Regions from separate parts of the Variovorax sp. OK605 genome, predicted to be linked through region 1. Evidence: riboswitches for the same ligand, from Rfam matches in the RefSeq annotation. Region 1 holds a riboswitch; the other holds the start of a gene.
The links. A riboswitch is a leader RNA that binds a small molecule or an ion and turns the genes downstream of it on or off. The one in region 1 is predicted to bind cobalamin.
Positions count from the first base shown of each region.

Region 1 (4,206 bases):
CTGGTGTTCCGCTACCCGCTGGGCACGGCGCTCACGGTGAGCGCCAGCCTGGCACAGATCGGCGAGTTCTCGTTCATCCTGGCCGGCCTGGGCGTGTCGCTCGGGCTGCTGCCGGTGGAAGGGCAGAGCCTGGTGCTGGCCGGCGCGCTCATTTCGATCGCCACCAACCCGCTGTGGTTCAGCCTGATCGGGCCGATGCAGAAATGGCTGCACGCGCATTCGTCGTTCGCGCGGGGGCTGGAGTCGCGCGACGATCCGCTGGCCGAGCTGCCCACGACCACCGAGGCCAGGTACCTGTCGCGCCAGGTGGTGCTGGTGGGCTACGGCCGGGTCGGCCGGCGCATTGCGGCCGAACTCGACGCGCACGACATTCCCTACGTGGTGGCCGAGCAGAACCGCGAGCTGGTCGAGAAGCTGCGCGAGGCGGGCACGCCGGCCGTATGGGGCGACGCGGCCGACCCGGCCGTGCTGATCCAGGCACACGTTGCGCGCGCCCGCGTGCTGGTGGTGGCCACGCCCGACGCCATGAACGTGCGCCAGATGATGGAAACCGCGCGTACGCTCAACCCCACCATCCAGACGGTGATTCGCAGCCACAACGAACACGAGGCGAAGCTGCTCACGCAGGAGACTTCGGCCACCGTGTTCCTGGGCGAGCATGAACTCGCGCAAGCCATGGCGCGCGACGTGGTGCAGCGCGCCGTTTCCATGGCCGTGCCGGCTTGAAGACGCCGGCCTCTTCGTTTTCAGAGGTCTTCGATCACCAGGGTGCGGTAGCGCTGCGCAATGGAATAGGGCACGGTGCGAACCAGCTCCATCAGCCGTTCGGCCGCCGCGCCGTCCCTGGTCTTCACCAGCAGGCCGGCATGGCCTTCGCGGGCCAGCTTGGTATAGGCGCGTACCGTGGCCGCATCGGTGCCGGCGGAGGGCAGCGGGTCGTCGGAGGTCTTCACCGTCGGCGAGATCTCGGCCAGCACCGTCTGCGGGGGCAGCAGGTAGACCTCGTCGCCGCTCATTCCTTTCTCGATCAGCTGGTGGCCGATGCGGTCGGCATCGCCCGGGTCCGGAAACATGACGATCGAGTAGCCGGTGGGATAAAAGGCTCCACCGATGGTCGCCCGCATGCGGGGTTCCAGAGTGAATTGCTTCATATGGCCTCCTGTGTCCTGAAAAGGTTCTCTGACGGTCCCTGAAATCAACATTAGGTCGTGCCGCGGGCAGGCTCTGTAGGAGAAGCCCGGAAGCTGTCAACCGGACGCGTCCTCTACCCATTCACCTATCACCACCCCATCTTCAATCCCATGGCCACACCGAGAAACGTCGCGCTCACCGTCCATGAACTGGAGGCGGGTGAGTTCTATTGGGTGATCATGGAAGCGGTGGACGACCGGCCGGACATGCCCGATTCGCCCCATGCCGACGCTGCCGCCACTGCCGGCGCTGCCGCAGGCACCACCGGCACGCCCGGCGAAACCTCCCACGTGTACGTGCCGCTGGAAGCCGCCCACGAGCCCTACGCCACCTACTCGAACGCGCTGGTGGCCGGCGTCGCCGTGATGCGGCGGCTCTTCGGCACCGACGGTGCCAAGGCCGGCTCCCTATAATTTCGCCGGTTCGGTGTGCCGGTTCTTCCGGCGGCACCGATCCAAACGGTTCGAAGGTGCCCCGCCCGCCATCCCATGGCGCCGGGGTTAAACGGGAAGCAGGTGCGCCGCGTCATTGCCGATGCGGTCATTCCTGCGCTGCCCCCGCAACGGTCAGCGGATCGGAAATCCTCCAGCCAGCGCCTCCTCGGGGAGGCCGGCAGCCACTGCGCTTCGGCGTGGGAAGGCGAGGGTTTCTGCCGCGGCGCGCACTGCCTCAGTGCGCGCCGCGGCGCTCCGCAAGCCCGGATACCGGCCTTCGCAACCGCCTTCGGACGCTGCGGGAGTGCGTGTCCGGGCCTGCCGCCTTTCGCGCTTGCGCGGACCGCCGCAGTCCCTTCGCCTCTCCCGCTTCGTCCTTCATCGGTCGGGAGCCTGCGGGGACGCAGGCCGGAGGGGACATCTCATGGGTCAGGCATCTGCAGCCGCGCGCCATCGCGCGCGCTTGGGTACGCGCGCACCGCGGCATCGGGCACGTCTTTCGGGCTTTTCGGGTCTGTCAGGCCTTTCAGGTCTTTCGCTCGGACTGGGCCTGGCTTTCGGGCCTTCCGCCGCCTTCGCGCAACCGGGTGAAGCGGGAGGAGGCCAGAGCCTCAAGCCGGTGCAGGTCGAGGCCGAGCGACGCACGCCGATGGCCATCGACGAGCCTTCGTTCACCGGCAGCCGCCTGGGCCTCACGCCGCTGGAAACACCGGCCAGCATCGAGGTGCTGACGGGCGACACCATCCGCGCGCGCGGCGACGTGTCGGTGATCGACGCGGCCACCCGCGCCACCGGCATCACCGGCTCGCCCGGGCCGGGCAACGGCGGCACCGCGATGGCGGCGCGCGGCTTCCTGGGCCACGGCTCGGTGATGCAGCTGTTCGACGGCACGCGCATGTACGCGGCCGCGGGCACGGTCACCTTCCCCTTCGACACCTGGTCGGTCGAGCGCATCGAGGTGCTGCGCGGCGCGGCCTCGGTCATGTACGGCGAAGGCGCCATCGGCGGTGCCATCAACGTGGTGCCCAGGAAGCCTACGCGCGGCCCGATCCAGAACGAGGCGCTGCTCACGCTGGGCTCCGACGCCACCCGCCAGGTGGCCTTCGGCAGCGGCGGGGCGATCGACGACAAGCTGTCCTACCGCTTCGACATCAGCCACCGCCAGAGCGACGGCTTCATGCAGCGCGGCGAGGCCGAGAGCCTGGCCGTGAGCGCGGCCGTGCGGCTCGATGTGTCGCCGCAGCTGCAGTTCACGCTCTCGCACGACGAAGGCCGGCAGTCGCCGCAGCGCTACTACGGCGTGCCGCTGATCGACGGCCGCCTGAGCAGCCAGACCCTGCGCCAGAACTACGACCTGGACGACTCGGAAATCAAGTACCGCGACAAGTGGACCCGGCTCGACGCGCAATGGACGCCCAACGCCGCCGTCACCGTGCGCAACCAGCTCTACCGGTTGGAGAGCAAGCGCCACTGGCGCAACAGCGAGACCTACACCTTCAATGCCACCACGCGCCGCGTGACGCGCGGCGACTACCTGGAAATCGGCCACGACCAGGAGCAGATCGGCAGCCGCACCGACGCCACCTTCAGGCACAAGCTGTTCGGCCTGGCCAACCAGGTGCTGGTGGGCTTCGACGTGAACCGCATCGACTTCACGCACTCCAACGACTCGCCCTACGGCGGCCGTTCGGTGGTCGACCCGTTCGTGTTCACCCCCGGAAACTACGCGTCGCCCGTGGCCTACACGCCGCGCTACAGGACGAAGACCGACACCTACGCCTTCTTCACCGAAGACAAGCTGGCCTTCAACGACCGGTGGTCGGTGGTGGGCAGCCTGCGCTGGGACCACGCGAAGATCGCACGCAGCGACCTGCAGAACGCGGCCAACAACCTGGACAAGACCTTCGTCTACGGCACCGGCCGCCTGGGCGTGGTGTACGCGCCCGACGCGTCGCAGTCGTTCTATGCGCAGGTGGCGCGCGCGGCCGATCCGTTGACCTCGCTCGTGAGCACGTCCTCCACGCAGGCGCCGTTCGAGCTCAGCACCGGCAAGCAGGTCGAGGTCGGCTACAAGCGCCAGCTGGCCGGCAACCGCGGCGCCTGGACGGTGGCGGCCTACCGCATCGAGAAGAACAAGCTGCTGTCGCGCGACGCCAGCGACCCCAACAAGACGCAGCAGATCGGCCAGCAGTCGTCCGAAGGCGTCGAGGCCACGCTCGACCTGGCGCTCACGTCCACGCTGAACCTGGAGGCCAACGTGGCCAAGCTGCGCGCGCGCTATGACGACTTCGACGAGGTGGTGAGCGGCAAGCTGGTCTCGCGCGCGGGCAACACGCCCACCGGCGTGCCCGAGGAAGCGGCCAACCTGTGGCTCAACTGGCGCTTCCTGCCGCAATGGGAAGCCGCCTTTGGCGTGCGCTACGTCGGCCCGCGCCAGGTCGACACGGCCAACACCCGCAAGATCGGCTCGTACACCGTGGCCGACGCCTCGGTGAGCTGGCAGGCCAGCCCGTCGCTGAAGCTGGCGCTGCGCGCCTACAACCTGGCCGACCGCAAGTACCCGGTGTCGTTCTCGAACAGC
Region 1 is NZ_FOWL01000015.1:77,892-82,097, forward strand. Features, by position in the region: gene ybaL (cation:proton antiporter domain-containing protein) at 1-726, shown strand, start outside; gene BM013_RS30500 (hypothetical protein) at 747-1,151, opposite strand; gene BM013_RS30505 (hypothetical protein) at 1,302-1,604, shown strand; cobalamin riboswitch at 1,642-1,919, shown strand; gene BM013_RS30510 (TonB-dependent receptor) at 2,275-4,206, shown strand, end outside.

Region 2 (4,206 bases), on a different contig from region 1:
GTGAGCTGCGGCGTGGCCTTGTAGCTCACCGCCACGTTGGCCAGCAAATAGCCCGGCAGCTTCTGCGGGTTGACCACGTTGTCGCGCAGGTAGCGGCTGCCCACGTAGTTGGCTGTGCCCGACACCGACCAGGGGCCCTGCGCCCAGGTCACGCCGACACCGGCGATGTTGTGCGCCGACATGCGCACGCGGTAGCCGCCGAAGTTGGTGCTGCGCGCGCCGCTGTCGGTGTAGGTCTGGAAGTCCTTCAGGCGCGCGTCCTGCCACGTGTAGTGCAGGTAGCCGTTCCAGTGCTGCGACAGCCGCACCTGCAGCGACGACTCGATGCCCTTCGCGCGCGAGGTCGCGTTGCTGAACACGAACGAGTCGGGCCCGCTGCGGTAGGCGCGCTGGCCGTCGACCTTCTCGGCCTCGAACACGCTGACCTGGTAGGCCCAGCCGTCGTCGGCCGCGCGCCCCTTCACGCCCACTTCCTTGCTGCGCGTGAGCTCGGGGCGAAGAATGTCGGGCACCACCACGTTGTTGCGCGTGTTCAGCGCCACGGCCTGCGGGCGGAAGCCTTCGCTCCAGTTGGCGAACACCGCGTGCGTGGCCGCGGCGTTGCGCGAGAAGGCCCAGTCGGCCCCCAGGCGCGGGCTGGTGCGGCTGCCTTCCTGCGCGGAGACCACGCTGGTGCCCGAGCGGCCCAGCGTCTGCTCGAACTTGTCGTGGCGCAGGCCGGCGGTGATGCCGAACGCGTCCCACTCGAAGCGGTCTTGCACATAGAAGCTGCGCACTTCCTGGTCGAAGCGCGAGTAGGTGGTGGCGCCGCGAATGCCGCGCGGGTCGTTGCGCACGTTGGTCACGGGCACGTCGTAGAACGGGCCGCGGTAGGTCGGTGCGTTGGTGAAGGTGGGCGAGTCGAGGTTCTGCCAGCCGCGCTCGATGTTCACGCCGAACTGCAGCTCGTTGCTCCAGCGCTTGCCGCCGGTGAGCCACGTCACGGCCACGTCGTGGAACACGCCGCGGTCGGAGGTGTCGCTTTCGGAGTAGCCCTTGTTCACGGCCGCGGGCGGCGGCACGATGGTGATGCCCCCGGCAAAGAAGCGGTCGTAGCGCGCGAAGCTGCTCAGGTGGCTGAGCGACCAGCCGCCGCCGAAGTCGACCTTGTTCTTCCACGCGATCGACTGGTAGTCGCCCACCACGTAAGAGTCGGGAATGCCGTAGTTGTCGCGCGAGGTGATGCCGAACATCGGCTTGCCGTTCTGCAGCGGCACGATGGAGCCGCGGTCGCCGCGCACGTGCGAGTCGTAGATCTGCAAGCCCGTGGTCCAGTTGTTCGTGACGGCGAAGTCGCCGCCGAGCACGGCCGCCGCCTGCGCCCGGCCCGCGTCGCGCTGGAAGCCCTTGTAGTCGTTGTTGGCCGCGCCGATGTACAGGTTGCCGCGCTCGAAGTCCCAGCGGTAGCGCACGCTGGCGTCGGTGCGCCCGAAGCTGCCCAGCGTGGTGGTCACGGTGCCGCCCGCGCGCTCGGGCTTCATGAAGAACTGCGCCACGCCGCCGATGGCGTTCTTGCCGTAGAGCGCCGAGGCCGGGCCCTTGATGAACTCGACGCGATCGACCAGGTCGGGCGCGATCAGCGTGATGTCGGCGTTGCCCTGGAGCTGGCGCAGCGGCACGCCGTCGATCAGCACCAGCACGTCCTGCGTGTCGCGCAGGCCGCGCGTCTCGAAGCGCGTGTAGTAGTTGCCCTGCGTGCCGAACTGCAGGCCCGGCACGGTGCGCAGCGTGTCCTCCAGCGTGACCGCGCCCACGGCGTCCATCTGGGCGCGGTCCACCGAATAGGTGGTGAACGGAATGCGCAGCGGGTCGGCCTCCAGCCGGGTGGCCGTCGAGATGGTCTTCTTCTCGTTGACGGTCAGCGTCGGCAGTGCGCCGGACGAGGCGGCCTCCTGGGCCGAGGCGCCGGACATGGCCAGCAGCAGGCCCACGCCGAACAGGGGAGTGGGACGGGTCGAAATCTTGCGCATGCGTTGTTCCTTTGGCCCGCACGCCCGCGGACCGTTCAAAGACCCGAACGCTGCGGCAATGGGTTGCACGGCGCCGGAGGAACACGCACGCATGAAGGTACGCAACACAGCCGGCCCGGACAAACGCACTCCCGCAGCGTCCGAAGGCGATCGCGTGGGCCGGTATCCGGGCTCGTGGGGTGCGTCGATGGCGCAAGCGCATCGGCGCGGAAACCGCCGCCTTCCCACGTCCGAGGACGCAGTGGCTGCACATGCCCGCGGGCATGCGCCAGAAGTTTCCAGACCCACTGACCGTTGCGGGGGCAGCGCAGGACTTGCGCACCGTACGTCGCGATGCGTTTCACCTGCTTCCCGTTTAACTCCTGTGCGGCATGCGCCGCAAAAAGAGCACCCTCTGATCGTTGGAATTCGATGGCGATAAGTAAAAATACCGCACCGAATGCGCGCGATTATAGAAAGCGCTCCCGTGCGGGTCGACGCATTTGCGCTACAGAAGACCGCTTTTCGCGACGAAACACGGGAACTCTGGCGGCGCATCGGGTTCAACAGCGGTTGACCTCTCGTTCACGACCGGGGGAATGCACCTCCGTACACCCGTACACGCCCCGCACCCGTCCACGCCCGCAGGCGTCGGCGACCTTGTCCACAGACCCATGAACGACGCTTCGAGCACTCCTTCCCTTTTTCCGATGTCCGGCGAGACCCTCGACCGTACCCACCTGAAGCGCCTGATCGCCGAAGCCGCCGCCCCGCTGCAGTTCGAGCAATGCGACTTCGACGGCGCCGACCTGTCCGAGCTCGACCTGCGCCGCGCGCAGTTCACCGGCTGCAGCTTCGCCGAGGCCAACTTCAAGAAGGCCCAGTTGGCCGACACGCAATGGACCTCCTGCCGGGCGCGCCAGGCCGACTTTCACCTGGCCGACCTGACCGACGCGCGCTTCGTCGCCTGCGACCTCAACAACACCGGCTGGCACCGCGCCAAGCTCTCGGCCACGCGCTTCTCCGAGGTGAAGCTCACCGGCGCGCACTTCCACGAGGCGCAGGTGCTCGGCATCGGTTTTCACGATTCGCTGCTCGCCGGTGCCGACCTGCGCGGCATGTCGTTTCGCAAGCAGACCATCGAGCGGCTCGACCTGCGCGACGCGGACCTCGCGGGCTGCGACTTCCGCGACGCGGTGTTCGAAGGCGGCAGCCTGCGCGACGCGAACCTGAAGAACGCGCGCTTCGACGGCGCCGACCTGCGCTCGGTCGACCTCGGCGGCCTGCGCATCGCGCACGTGTCGCAGCTCTTCAAGGGCGCGATCATTTCCTCCGACCAGGCCGCCGCGCTGATCGGCGAACTCGGCCTGCGGGTGCTGTGAGCACGAAAGGCATTGCTGCGTACCGATGAACCATGAAATCCGCGACACCGCCGCCGAACTCGCGCGCTTTCGCCGCCGCCTGCTGGTCATTGCCTGCGTGGTGCTGTTCGGCTTCGCGCTGATCGGCGCCCGCCTGGCCGTGCTGCAGGTCGTGCGCCACGACGACCTGGCCGAACGCGCCGAGAGCAACCGCACCGCCATCGTTCCCATCGTGCCCAACCGCGGGCTGATCCTCGACCGCAACGGCGTGGTGCTTGCCTCGAACTACGCGGCCTATACGCTGGAGATCACGCCCTCGAAGGCGGGCGACGTCAACGCCGCCATCGACGAGCTCGGCGACCTGGTGGAGGTCACGCCGCGCGACCGCCGCCGTTTCCAGCGCCTGCGCGAGGACTCGCGCAGCTTCGACTCCATTCCGATCCGCACGCGCCTGAGCGACGAGGAGGTGGCGCGCTTCGCCGCGCACCGCTATCGCTTCCCGGGCGTGGAGATCAAGGCGCGGCTGTTCCGCAACTACCCGCACGGCGAGACGGCCGCGCACGTCATCGGCTACATCGGCCGCATCAACCAGCGCGAGAAGACCGCGATGGACGACTGGCAGGAAGAAGACCGCGCCAACTACCGCGGCACCGACTACATCGGCAAGCTCGGCATCGAGCAGAGCTACGAGAAGGTGCTGCACGGCGAGACCGGCGTCGAGCAGATGGAAACCTCGGCCGGCGGACGCGCGGTGCGCCGCCTGGCGCGCCACCCGGCGGTACCGGGCCAGACGGTGATGCTGTCGCTGGACATCAAGCTGCAGAAGCTGGTGGAAGACATGTTCGGCGAGCGGCGCG
Region 2 is NZ_FOWL01000009.1:357,016-361,221, reverse strand. Features, by position in the region: gene BM013_RS24630 (TonB-dependent receptor) at 1-2,009, opposite strand, end outside; cobalamin riboswitch at 2,149-2,419, opposite strand; gene BM013_RS24625 (pentapeptide repeat-containing protein) at 2,663-3,370, shown strand; gene mrdA (penicillin-binding protein 2) at 3,396-4,206, shown strand, end outside.
Region 2: linked by a shared signal. The riboswitch ahead of BM013_RS24630 (TonB-dependent receptor) and the one ahead of BM013_RS30510 (TonB-dependent receptor) in region 1 are both predicted to bind cobalamin.